DNA from 2 places in the Micromonospora sp. NPDC049151 genome. Region 2 is predicted to be linked to the other one. Evidence: predicted binding sites of a transcription regulator. Region 2 holds the regulator's gene; the other holds the start of a gene.
What was found. The regulator HrcA, encoded in region 2, represses chaperone genes, less so after heat shock. The targets are predictions, from matches to a motif close to GGTTNGCACNCTCNNNNNGAGNGTGCNAACC.

Region 1 (6,338 bases), on a different contig from region 2:
GCTTCTCCACCACGAGGCTCTCGGTGGTGAGCAGCAGGCCGGCGATCGAGGCGGCGTTGCTGACCGCGTTGCGGGTCACCTTCACCGGGTCGATGATGCCGGACTTGGCCAGGTCGACGTACTCGCCGGTGGCGGCGTCGAGGCCGTGGCCCCAGTCCTGGCCGACGACCTTCTGCACCACGACGTAGCCGTCGTGGCCGGCGTTCTGGGCGATCCAGCGCAGCGGCTCGACCAGCGACTTGCGCACGATCGAGACGCCGACCTTCTCGTCACCGGTGAAGCCCAGGTCGTCGTCGAGCGCCGGCAGGATCTGGGCCAGGGCGGCGCCGCCACCCGGGACCGTGCCCTCCTCGACCGCGGCCTTGGTCGCGGCGATGGCGTCCTCGATGCGGTGCTTGCGCTCCTTCATCTCGACCTCGGTGGCCGCGCCGACCTTGATCACGGCGATGCCGCCGGAGAGCTTCGCCAGCCGCTCGGCCAGCTTCTCCCGGTCCCACTCGGAGTCGGAGGCCTCGATCTCCTTGCGGATCTGCGCGACCCGGTCGGCGACCTCGGCGGCCTGGCCGCCACCGTCGACGACTGTGGTGTTCTCCTTGTCGACCACGACGCGCCGGGCGGTGCCGAGCACCTCCAGGCCGACCTGGTCGAGCTTGTAGCCCAGCTCCGGGGCGACCAGCTCGGCGCCGGTCAGGATCGCCATGTCCTGGAGCATCGCCTTGCGGCGGTCACCGAAGCCGGGGGCCTTGACCGCGCAGACCTTGACGGTCTTGCGCAGCGCGTTGACCACGAGCGTCGACAGGGCCTGGCCCTCGACGTCCTCGGCGACGATGAGCAGCGGCTTGTTGTTCTGGAGGACCTTCTCCAGCAGCGGCAGCAGCTCCTCGATCGCCGAGATCTTCTGGGTGGTGATCAGGATGTACGGGTCCTCCAGGACCGCCTCCTGCGCCTCCAGGTCGGTGACGAAGTTCGGGGAGATGAAGCCCTTGTCGAACTGGAGACCCTCGGTCACCTCCAGCTCGGTGGTGAGCGCGGAGCCCTCCTCGACGGTGATGACGCCGTCGCGGCCGACCTTCTCCATCGCCTCGGCGATCAGCTCGCCGATCGCGGCGTCCTGCGCGGAGACGGTGGCGACGTGCGCGATCGACTCCTTGCTGGAGACCTCGACGGCCTTGCCGAGCAGCGCCTCGGAGACCTTGGCGGCCGCCGCGTCGATGCCCCGCTTCAGACCGGTCGGGTTGGTGCCGGCGGCCACGTTGCGCAGGCCCTCGCGGACCATGGCCTGGGCCAGCACGGTGGCGGTGGTGGTCCCGTCGCCGGCGACGTCGTTGGTCTTGGTCGCCACCTCCTTGACCAGCTGCGCGCCGAGGTTCTCGTACGGGTTGGTGAGCTCGATCTCCTTGGCGATGGTCACGCCGTCGTTGGTGATCGTGGGCGCACCGAACTTCTTGTCCAGGACGACGTTGCGCCCGCGCGGGCCGAGGGTGACCTTCACCGCGTCCGCGAGGGCGTTGACACCGTGCTCGAGCAGGTGCCGGGCATCGTCCGAGAAGCTGAGGATCTTCGCCATCAGTATCCCTTCGAAGCGACGTTGCCCCGGCCCGGCGAGCCGGACCGGGGCAACGACACTGATCGGTTGCTTACTTCTCGATGACCGCGAGGACGTCGCGGGCGGAGAGCACCAGGTACTCCTCGCCGGCGTACTTGACCTCGGTGCCGCCGTACTTCGAGTAGAGGACGGTGTCGCCGACCTTCACGTCGATCGGCACGCGGTTGCCCTTGTCGTCGATCCGGCCCGGGCCGACAGCGCGGACGGTGCCCTCCTGCGGCTTCTCCTTGGCGGTGTCGGGGATCACGATGCCCGAGGCGGTGGTGGTCTCGGCCTCGTTCGCCTGGACCACGATGCGGTCCTCGAGCGGCTTGATCGCAACCTTGGTCGCGGTAGTCACGGGCATACCCTCCCGGGTACTTGGTGTCGTTGCCGGCCGGCATGCCGACCAGCGTCAATCTGCCACATGCCACCGGGCGGGGCCGTCGTCGCGGGTGCCGGTCCGCCTGGCGCTCAACCCCCGGGCACGAGGCTCGGGCGTTGGCACCCTCAGGGTGAGAGTGCTAATCGCAGGTTATTCCTCGGCTAGCACTCCGTCAAGGAGAGTGCCAACGCGTCGCCCTCCGTGTCGCGCCGGAACCGGCCCGGGAGAATGGGCGCGTGGATCTCGACCAGCTCGCCGTGCTGCGTACCCCCGAGGGGTCGGCGGCGCTCGCCGCGGCCGGGCGGGTGGCCGGCGGCGACCCGCTGGCGGCGGCGGCCGCGCTGCGCTCGGCCGGGATCCCGGGCGACCTCGCCGCCGCCGCGCTCACCCAGGCGGAGCTGCGCCGCCGGGCGGCGGGCAAGTTCGGCCCGGCCGCCGCCGGGATGTTCCTCACCCGGGCGGGACTGGAGCAGGCCACCCGCCGCGCGGTCGCCGACCGGCGGGCCGCGCGGCTGCGGGCCGCGGGCGTGACCACGCTCGCCGACCTGGGGTGCGGCCTGGGCGCCGACGCGCTCGCCGCGGGCCGCGCCGGCATCCGGGTGTACGCGGTGGAGGCCGATCCGCTGACTGCCGCGATGGCCGCCGCGAACGCCGAGGCGGCCGGGCTCGCCGGCCTGGTGACTGTCGAGTGCGGCGACGCCACGGCCTTCGACGTGACGGGTGTCGACGCCGTGTTCTGCGATCCGGCGCGGCGGCGGGCCGGCACCGGGCGGCGCGTGTTCGACCCGAACGCCTACTCGCCACCGTGGGACTTCGTCACCGGCCTGGCCGCGCGGGTGCCGCGCACAGTGGTCAAGGTGGCGCCCGGGCTGGACCACGCGCTGATCCCGGCCGGCGCCGAGGCGGAGTGGGTGAGCGTGGACGGCGACCTGGTCGAGGCGGCGCTGTGGTGCGGCGAGCTGGCCGGCGTCCCCCGCCGAGCCACCCTGCTGCGCGAGAAGGAAGGGCCCCTTCTTAACGCCTCCGGTAGTAAAAGGGTCCCTTCCTATCACCTCACCGGCACCGGCGCGGCCGAGGCGGAGGTGGGGCCGGTCCGGCGCTTCCTGTACGACCCGGACCCGGCGGTGGTCCGCGCCCACCTGGTCGCCGAGCTGGCCACCGACCTGGACGCCACGCTCGCCGACCCGTCGATCGCCTACCTGTACGCCGACGAGGCCCGGCCCACCCCGTTCGCCCGCTGTATGGAGATCACCGACGTGCTGCCGTTCTCGTTGAAGCGGCTGCGCGCCCTGCTGCGGGAGCGGCGGGTCGGCCGGGTGGAGATCCGCAAGCGCGGGTCGGCGCTGGAGCCGGAGAAGCTGCGCCGTGACCTGCGGCTGTCCGGCGACGAGGCGGCCGGCCTGACGCTGACCCGGGTCGCGGGCAACCCCACAGTGCTCGTCTGCCGGCCGGTTCCGGCCGGCGGCTGACCCGGCACGCGGTTTCGGCTCGCGCCCGGTCCCCGGCCGGGCTAGCTTGAGCCGGTGGCTGGCCCTGGCACTCCGGCGATCGCGTTGCTGAGCAAGCGGAAGATCGCGCACAGCACCCACACCTACGACGTCTCGCCGGACGCGCCGAACTACGGCGCGCTCGTCGCCGCCGCGCTCGGGGTGGCGCCGGAGCGGGTGTTCAAGTCGCTCGTCACCGAGGTCGACGGCGGGCTGACCGTGGCGGTGGTGCCGGTGACCGGTGAGCTGGACCTGAAGGCGCTCGCCGCCGCGGCCGGCGGCAAGCGGGCGACGATGGCGGACCGGGCCGTGGCCGAGCGGGCGACCGGATACGTGCGCGGCGGGATCAGCCCGCTCGCGCAGCGCAAGCGGCTACCGACGGTCATCGACGCCTCCGCGCTGGCGCACCCGACGGTGTACGTCTCGGCGGGGCGGCGCGGCCTCCAGGTGCAGCTCGCGCCGACGGATCTGGTGGCGCTCACCGGGGCGGCGACGGCATCGATCGCCGCCGTCTGAGCGGGCGCGTGACGGTGCGTGTGGGAGCGTTCCCGGTGCACCCCTCCCGGCGGTGTCTCGCGGGTGACAACCGCGTTGCTGAATTGTTACCGCCGCCAACAAACTTCTGACCTCGGCAGTCTTGCGGCGCATGGGTGACGGGGAATACGTTGCCGGGCACAACAAAACATCACCACTCCCCCACCTCCGAAAGGACCCTGCACATGCGCAAGGGCTTCCTCACCTTCGCGGCCGTCGGTCTCCTCGCGACCGGCAGCATGGCCGCCTGCGGCGACGACGGCGGCTCCTCGAACGAGGCCGGCGGCTCCAACGCCAAGAAGCCGAAGATCGGCGTGATCCTGCCGGACAGCAAGTCCTCCGCCCGCTGGGAGGGCGCGGACCGCAAGTACCTGGAGGCGGCGTTCAAGGCCGCCGGCGTCGACTACACGATCCAGAACGCCCAGGGCGACAAGTCCGCCTTCTCCACCATCGCCGACGGCATGCTGACCAGCGGCGTCACCGCGCTCATGATCGTCAACCTGGACTCCGGCACCGGCAAGGCCGTGCTGGAGAAGGCCAAGTCGCAGGGCGTGGCCACTATCGACTACGACCGGCTGACGCTGGGCGGCTCGGCCCAGTACTACGTCAGCTTCGACAACGAGGCGGTCGGCAAGCTCCAGGGCGAGGGATTGAGCAAGTGCCTCACCGACAAGGGCGCGCAGAAGCCGAAGATCGCCTACCTGAACGGCTCCCAGACCGACAACAACGCCACCCTGTTCAAGAACGGCTACGACTCGATCCTCAAGCCGAAGTTCGACGCGGGTGAGTACACGAAGGGCCCGGACCAGAACGTCCCGGACTGGGACAACGCGCAGGCCGGCGTGATCTTCGAGCAGATGCTCACCCAGGAGAAGGGCAAGATCGACGGCGTCCTGGCCGCCAACGACGGCCTGGGCAACGCGGCCATCTCCGTACTGAAGAAGAACCAGCTCAACGGCAAGGTGCCGGTGACCGGCCAGGACGCCACGGTCCAGGGCCTGCAGAACATCCTCGCCGGTGACCAGTGCATGACCGTCTACAAGGCGGTCAAGAAGGAGGCGGACGCCGCCGCCGACCTGGCCATCGCACTCGCCAAGGGCGAGCGCAAGGACACCGGCCAGACGGTCAAGGACCCGGAGGGCAAGCGGGACGTCCCGTCCGTGCTGCTGGAGCCCAAGGCCATCTACAAGGACAACGTCAAGGACGTGGTGGCCGACGGCTACGTCACCAAGGAAGAGCTCTGCACCGGCGCCTTCGCCAAGCTCTGCACCGACGCCGGCGTGAGCTGACCCAGCTGACCCACCCGGCTCAAGCGACGCCCGGTACGGGGGAACCCGTGCCGGGCGGCGCCCGCGCCGGACGGGATCCGAGACCTCCCTCCGCCCAAAGGAGAACCCCGTGTCCGCAACCCCCCTGCTGGAGCTACGCGGGATCGACAAGAGCTTCGGTCCCGTCCAGGTGCTGCGCGACGTCGCCTTCGCCGCGCACCCGGGCGAGGTGACCGCCCTCGTCGGCGACAACGGCGCCGGCAAGTCGACCCTGGTCAAGTGCATCAGCGGTATCCACCCCACCGACGCCGGCGAGTTCCTCTTCGACGGCCGGCCGGTGACCATCAACAGCCCCCGCGACGCCGCCGACCTCGGGATCGAGGTGGTCTACCAGGACCTCGCGCTCTGCGACAACCTCGACATCGTGCAGAACATGTTCCTCGGCCGGGAGAAGCGCAGCGGCATCGTGCTCGACGAGCCGACCATGGAGCAGATGGCCGCCGAGACGCTCGCCGGACTGAGCGTGCGCACCGTGAAGTCGCTGCGCCAGCACGTGGCCAGCCTCTCCGGCGGCCAGCGGCAGACCGTCGCCATCGCCAAGGCCGTGCTCTGGAACAGCCGGCTCGTCATCCTGGACGAGCCGACCGCCGCGCTCGGCGTCGCGCAGACCGCCCAGGTGCTGGAACTGGTCCGCCGGCTGGCCGACAACGGCCTGGCCGTGGTGCTCATCTCGCACAACATGAACGACGTCTTCGCCGTCTCCGACCGGATCGCCGCGCTCTACCTCGGCCAGATGGTCGCCCAGGTCAAGACCACCGACATCACCCACTCGCAGGTGGTCGAGCTGATCACCGCGGGCCGGTCCGGCAACCTCGGTCTCACCACCGAGCCGGGCAACGGCACCGAATCCGCCGACGCAACCTCGGGAGCCCTCCGATGACCGCCACCGCCGTGAAGAAGGAGGGGCCGGCCGCCGTCACGCCCGCACCCTCCGTCGGCGACCACGTCCGCAACTACCTCGCCCGGGTACGCGGCGGCGACCTGGGCGCCCTGCCCGCGGTCAGCGGCCTCGTCGTGCT
Region 2 (6,338 bases):
CAGCCCTGGCTCGGGCGCTGCTGGAACAGGCCGAGCGAGTCGCGGTCGCCGTGCGCGATGTTGCGCAGGTGCGATTCCTGGTACGCGGTCGCCAGCGCCACCACCACCGCCCGCTCGGGCATCCTGCGTTGCATCCCGATGGCCGCGATGGTGGCCGCGTTCGCCATCTGGTCGGCGCCGAGCACCACCTCGCCGTCCGCCTTGACCGTGCAGGTCCGGCTGGCCAGCGGCAGCCGCAGGTGCTCGCCGAACTGCTTGGTCACGACATAGACCGCGAGCAGTGCCAGCACGCACACCGCCACACCGGCCGCCACGATCGCCCCTCGCGTCCGCACCCGCACCCCCTGTCCCGACAGTCCGACAAGCGTACGTCCCATCCGCCGGCGCGGGCCTCGGCCGACCGGCGGGCCCCAGGTCGGCTCACCCGGGGCCCGCCGTACGGCTCAGTCGCCGGCGGGCACCCAGGCGGCGGGACGCTTCTCCCGGAACGCCATCACGCCCTCGCGTCCCTCGTCGGAGAGGAAGTACCCGGTGGACAGCGCGGCCAACTCGGCGATCTCGGCCCGCAGGTCAGGCCCGGCGGGCCGGCGCAGCAGCTCCTTCGCCCCGGCCAGCGCCCCGGGCGCGCCCCTGACGAGCGAGTCGCAGTAGCGCGCGACTGCGGCGTCCAGCTCGTCGGCCGGCACCGCGGCGGTGACCAAGCCGATCTCGGCGGCGCGGTGGCCGTCGAACGTGTCGCCGGTCAGGTACAGCTCGGCGGCGGCGCGCTGGCCCAGCCGGGGCAGCACGGTCGCCGAGATCACCGCCGGGATCACCCCGATCCGCACCTCGGTGAACGCGAACGTCGCCTCCCGCGCGCAGACCGCCAGGTCGGCGGCGGCGATCAGGCCCAGCCCGCCGGCCCGGGCCGGGCCGGCCACCTTCGCCACCACCGGCTTCGGGCATTCCCGCACCGCCACCAGCACGTCGCCGAGCATCCCGGCGGGCACGGTGCCGCTGGCGTACGCGGCGGCGGTCTCCTTCAGGTCGGCGCCGGAGCAGAAGACCGGGCCGGTGTGGTCGAGCACGATCGCGCGTACCGCGTCGTCGGCGACCGCGTCGGCCAGCCCGGCCAGCAGCTGGGTCATCAGGGGCGTGGAGAGCGCGTTGCGATTGTGCGGGCTGTCCAGGGTGAGGGTGGTCACCCCACGGGCCGTGGCGACTCGCACGAGAGCGTCCGGAGAGGTCATGCCGGGCACACTAGTGGCCATGCCCGGCGTCCTTCCAGAAGGCGAACCCGTCCCGCGCGACGGATCGCTGCCCGCCACCGCCCGTCGCGCCGTCGGCGCGCGCGGCTTCGGCGTGTACGTCCACGTCCCGTTCTGCGCCAGCCGGTGCGGTTACTGCGACTTCAACACGTACACCGCCGCGGAGCTGGGCGGCGGGGCGAGCCGGGAGACGTACGCCGACTCCGTGCTGGCCGAACTGGCGCTGGCCGCCCGGGTGCTGGGCGACTCGCCGCCGCAGCGGGTGGACACCGTGTTCGTCGGCGGCGGCACGCCGACCCTGCTGCCCGCCGACGACCTGGCCCGGATCCTCGACGGCATCGACCGCGTCTGGGGGCTGGCCGCCGACGCCGAGGTGACCACCGAGGCCAACCCCGAGTCGGTGAGCCCGGAGTCGCTCAAGACGCTGCGGGCGGCCGGCTACACCCGGATCTCGCTGGGCATGCAGTCCGCCGCGCCGGGGGTGCTCGCGGTGCTCGACCGGCGGCACAGCGCGGGCCGGGCCGCCGCCGCCGCGCTGGAGGCCCGCGACGCCGGGTTCGAGCACGTCAACCTGGACCTGATCTACGGCACGCCGGGCGAGACAGCAGAGGACTTCGCCACCTCGCTGGCCCAGGTGGTCGACGCCGGGGTGGACCACGTCAGCGCGTACGCCCTGATCGTGGAGGACGGCACCCGGCTGGCCGCGCGGATGCGCCGGGGCGAGCTGCCGTACCCCTCCGACGATGTGGCGGCGGACCGTTACCTGGCCGCGGAGGAGGCGCTCGGCGCGGCCGGATTCTCCTGGTACGAGGTGTCGAACTGGGCCCGCTCGGCGGCGGCCCGGTGCCGGCACAACCTGCTCTACTGGACCGGCGCCGACTGGTGGGGCCTGGGCCCGGGGGCGCACAGCCACGTCGGCGGCGTGCGCTGGTGGAACGTCAAGCACCCGAGCGCGTACGCGGCGCGGCTGGCCGAGGGCGCCTCGCCCGCACTGGCCCGGGAACAGCTCAGCCCGGGCGAACAGCACATGGAGGACGTGATGCTGCGGGTGCGGCTCGCCTCCGGGCTGCCGCTGGACGTGCTGGACGCCGGCGGCCGGACGGGCGCCGAGCGGGCCCGGGACGCCGGGCTGCTCGACGCCGGGGCGTACGCGCGAGGGCTTGTGGTGCTGACGCTGCGCGGCCGGCTGCTGGCCGACGCGGTGGTACGCGACCTGCTGCCGTGACCGGCACCGGCCGGCCGCCCCCTCGGCCGGCCGGCGGTGTCACTTGACGAAGTTGTAGGTCATCGGATAGCGGTAGAGCACGCCCTCGTTGGCCTTGACCCCGCCGATGATCCCGAAGATCAGCGGCACCAGCCAGACCAGCATCGGGACGAAGAACAGGATCCCGCAGGTGATGACCGTGATCACCCAGGCGAGCACGCTGGCGATGGTCCAGGTGATCTGGAAGTTCAGCGCCGAGACCGCGTGGGCGCGGACGGTCGGCGACTGCTGACCCCGGGTCATCATCGCGATCAGCGGGGCGACCCAGCCGAGCAGGCCGCCGCCGACGATGACACCGGCCGCGCCGCCGAAGTGCGCCACCAGGGCCCACGTCTTCTCGTCGCTGTTCGCGTATCCGGCGGGGCCGTAGCCGCCACCGGCGGGGTAGCCGGCGCCGTAGCCGGGCGTGCCGCCCGGCGGGGGGTAGCCGCCCGGAGGCGGATAGTCGCCGGGCGGGGGATAGCCGCCGGCACCCGGAGCCCCGGACAGTGGAGCGGTGGGCGGTTCGCTGCCCGGCGACGAGCCGTATGGCGCCGACGGGTCGGGCTGGGGTCCGTAGTCCCCTGCCCCCGGTGGGCGAGGAGGTTCAGTCATGGTCGCCACGGTAGGTGCACGGGTCAACTCGCACCAGAGCGACACAGACCGACGATGACCGGCTGTTCGGGCCGATCGGGCCGGGCCGTGTGGCGGGCCGCACCGCGGGTCCGTCAGGCGCTCGTCGCGTCGGCGGGGGTGCCGACGTAGACTGGCACTCGCTACAGTCGAGTGCCAGCCGCCCGGCGGATGTCGCGCGCCGGCCCGACCGAGCTGCGTCAGGAGGTGGGACATGGGTCTCGACGACCGCAAACTCGCCGTGCTGCGCGCGATCGTCGAGGACTACGTCGCCACGCAGGAGCCGGTCGGCAGCAAGGCCCTCGTCGAACGGCACCAGCTCGGTGTCTCGCCGGCCACCGTGCGCAACGACATGGCGGTGCTGGAGGAGGAGGGCTACATCCGGCAGCCGCACACCAGCGCCGGCCGGGTGCCCACCGACCGCGGCTACCGCCTCTTCGTCGACCGGCTCTCCCGGGTCAAGCCGCTGAGCCCGGCCGAGCGTCGGGCGATCGAGCGCTTCCTCGTCGGCGCCGTCGACCTGGACGACGTGGTGCACCGCACGGTCCGGCTGCTCGCGCAGCTCACCCGGCAGGTCGCCGTGGTGCAGTACCCGAGCCTGGCCCGCTCCAAGGTGCGCCACCTGGAGCTGGTGCCGATCTCCACCACCCGGCTGATGGTCGTCATGATCGCCGACACCGGCCGGGTCGAGCAGCGGCTGGTCGAGCTGCCCGCCCCGGTGCCCGCCGACGACGTGACCGACCTGCGCCGGCTGGTGAACGAGAAACTCGTCGGCTGCCAGCTCGCCGAGACGCCGCCGCTGGTGCAGGCGCTCGTCGAGGAGTCCGCGCCGCATCTGCGCCCGGCCATGACGACGCTCTCCACAGTGCTGCTGGAAACCCTCGTGGAACGGCACGAGGAACGCCTCGCGCTGGCCGGGCAGGCCAACCTCACCCGGGGTGGCCTGCTCGACTTCCAGGGTTCGCTGCGGCCCATCCTGGAGGCGCTCGAAGAAGAGGTCGTACTGCTCAAGCTGATCGGCGAGACGGAGCCGAGCACCACCCGGGTGCTCATCGGCGACGAGAACGAATTCGACAACCTGCGGGCCGCCTCGGTGGTCAGCACCGGCTACGGACCGGGCAGCACGATCGTCGGTGGTCTCGGCGTGCTCGGGCCGACCCGGATGGACTACCCCGGCAATATCGCCATGGTGAGAGCCGTGGCACGCTACGTGGGCGAACTGCTGGCCCAGAACTGACCAGTCAGGGCCGACGGCCGGTTCCGGCCGACGACCGGAGCGACGCGAGACGAACATGAGGACACCTAACGCAGTGGCCAGGGACTACTACGGCATTCTCGGCGTGAGCCGGGACGCCTCCGACGACGAGATCAAGCGCGCCTACCGCAAGCTGGCGCGGCAGTTCCACCCGGACGTCAATCCGGACCCGGAGGCCCAGGAGAAGTTCAAGGACATCAACGCCGCGTACGAGGTCCTCTCGGACGACCGGAAGCGGCAGATCGTCGACCTGGGTGGCGACCCGCTCGCCCCGGGCGGCGGTGGCATGGGCGGTCCGGGCGGGCCCGGCGGCGCCGGTCCGTTCGTCGGCTTCCAGGACATCATGGACGCGTTCTTCGGCGGCGCCGCGGGCGGCAGCCGGGGGCCGCGTCCGCGTACCCGCCCCGGCGCGGACGCGATCCTGCGCCTGGAACTGGATCTCAACGAGACCGCGTTCGGTGTCGAGGCGCCGATCACCGTCGACACCGCTGTGCTCTGCACCACCTGCTCCGGCGCCGGCACCGCCGCCGGCACCCACCTGGCGACCTGCGAGGCGTGCGGTGGCCGGGGCGAGGTGCAGTCGGTGCAGCGGACCTTCCTCGGCCAGGTGGTCTCCGCCCGGCCGTGCACCGTCTGCCAGGGCTACGGCACCACCATCCCGCACCCCTGCCCGACGTGCGCCGGTGACGGCCGGGTGCGTACCCGCCGCTCGCTGACCGTCAAGATCCCGGCCGGGGTCGAGGACGGCATGCGGATCCGGCTCGCCCAGCAGGGCGAGGTCGGCCCGGGTGGCGGCACCGCTGGTGACCTCTACGTCGAGATCCACGAGCGGCCGCACGACGTCTACTCCCGCAAGGGCGACGACCTGCACTGCCGGGTCACCGTCCCGATGACCGCCGCCGCGCTCGGCACCCGGCTGACCATCAAGACGCTGGACAGCGAGGAAGCCGTCGACGTCAAGCCCGGCACCCAGCCCGGCAGCACGCTGCGGCTGCGCGCCCGGGGCGTACCGCACCTGCGCGGCACCGGCCGGGGTGACCTCTACGTGCACCTGGACGTGCGTACCCCGACCAAGCTCGACGCCGACCAGGAGCGGATGCTGCGCGACTTCGCCAAGACGCGCGGCGAGGAGGTCGCCGAGCTGACCAAGCAGGGCGGCTTCTTCTCCCGGATGCGCGACGCCTTCAACGGGCACGCCTGAGGTGTCCGCCCCGCTGTTCCTGGTCGAGGCGCTGCCCACCGCTGACACGCTGACGCTGGACGGCCCGGAGGGCCACCACGCGGCCACCGTGCAGCGGCTGCGCGTCGGTGAGGAACTGCTGCTCGCCGACGGCCGGGGCGGCACCGCCGCCGCCGTGGTCACCGCCGTCGGCCGCGGGACGCTCGACCTGCGGGTCACCAGCCGGGGGTACGCGGACGCGCCGGTGCCCCGGCTGGTCGTGGTGCAGGGCATCGCCAAGGGCGACCGGGGCGAACTCGCCGTGCAGGCGATGACCGAGGTCGGGGTGGACGAGATCGTGCCCTGGGCGGCGTCCCGCTCGGTGGCGCAGTGGCGCGGCGAACGGGGCGAACGGGCCCGGCAGAAGTGGGTCGCGACCGCCCGGGAGGCGGCCAAGCAGGCCCGCCGCCCGTGGCTGCCGGTGGTGGCCGGCGCACCTGACGAGTCCACCGCCTCGGTGGCCCGCCGGATCGCCGGTGCGGCCGGCGCGTTCGTGCTGCACGAGGGCGCCCGGGACCGGCTGACCACAGTCGACCTGCCGACGGCCGGCGAGATCGTGCTCGTGGTCGGGCCGGAGGGCGGCATCGCCGATCACGAGCTGGCCACCTTCACCGACGCGGGTGCCCGCCCGGTCCGCCTGGGCCCGACGGTCCTGCGCACGTCCACAGCAGGCGTGGCCGCCCTGACAGTCCTGGCCACCCGCCTGACCCACTGGTAACCCCCCCCCCGGCGTTCTCCCCG

Region 1: the regulator HrcA is predicted to act here: its motif matches at 2,085-2,115, upstream of groES (co-chaperone GroES).

The regions. Positions count from the first base shown of each region.
Region 1 covers NZ_JBEZDP010000015.1:73,834-80,171, reverse strand. The annotation lists gene groL (chaperonin GroEL) at 1-1,567, opposite strand, end outside; gene groES (co-chaperone GroES) at 1,638-1,952, opposite strand; gene AB0B20_RS18740 (class I SAM-dependent methyltransferase) at 2,207-3,439, shown strand; gene ybaK (Cys-tRNA(Pro) deacylase) at 3,494-3,973, shown strand; gene AB0B20_RS18730 (substrate-binding domain-containing protein) at 4,177-5,280, shown strand; gene AB0B20_RS18725 (ATP-binding cassette domain-containing protein) at 5,390-6,199, shown strand; gene AB0B20_RS18720 (ABC transporter permease) at 6,196-6,338, shown strand, end outside.
Region 2 covers NZ_JBEZDP010000009.1:216,292-222,629, reverse strand. The annotation lists gene AB0B20_RS13805 (hypothetical protein) at 1-341, opposite strand, end outside; gene AB0B20_RS13800 (enoyl-CoA hydratase-related protein) at 444-1,229, opposite strand; gene hemW (radical SAM family heme chaperone HemW) at 1,249-2,472, shown strand; gene AB0B20_RS13790 (DUF4870 domain-containing protein) at 2,512-3,105, opposite strand; gene hrcA (heat-inducible transcriptional repressor HrcA) at 3,338-4,360, shown strand; gene dnaJ (molecular chaperone DnaJ) at 4,434-5,579, shown strand; gene AB0B20_RS13775 (16S rRNA (uracil(1498)-N(3))-methyltransferase) at 5,581-6,315, shown strand.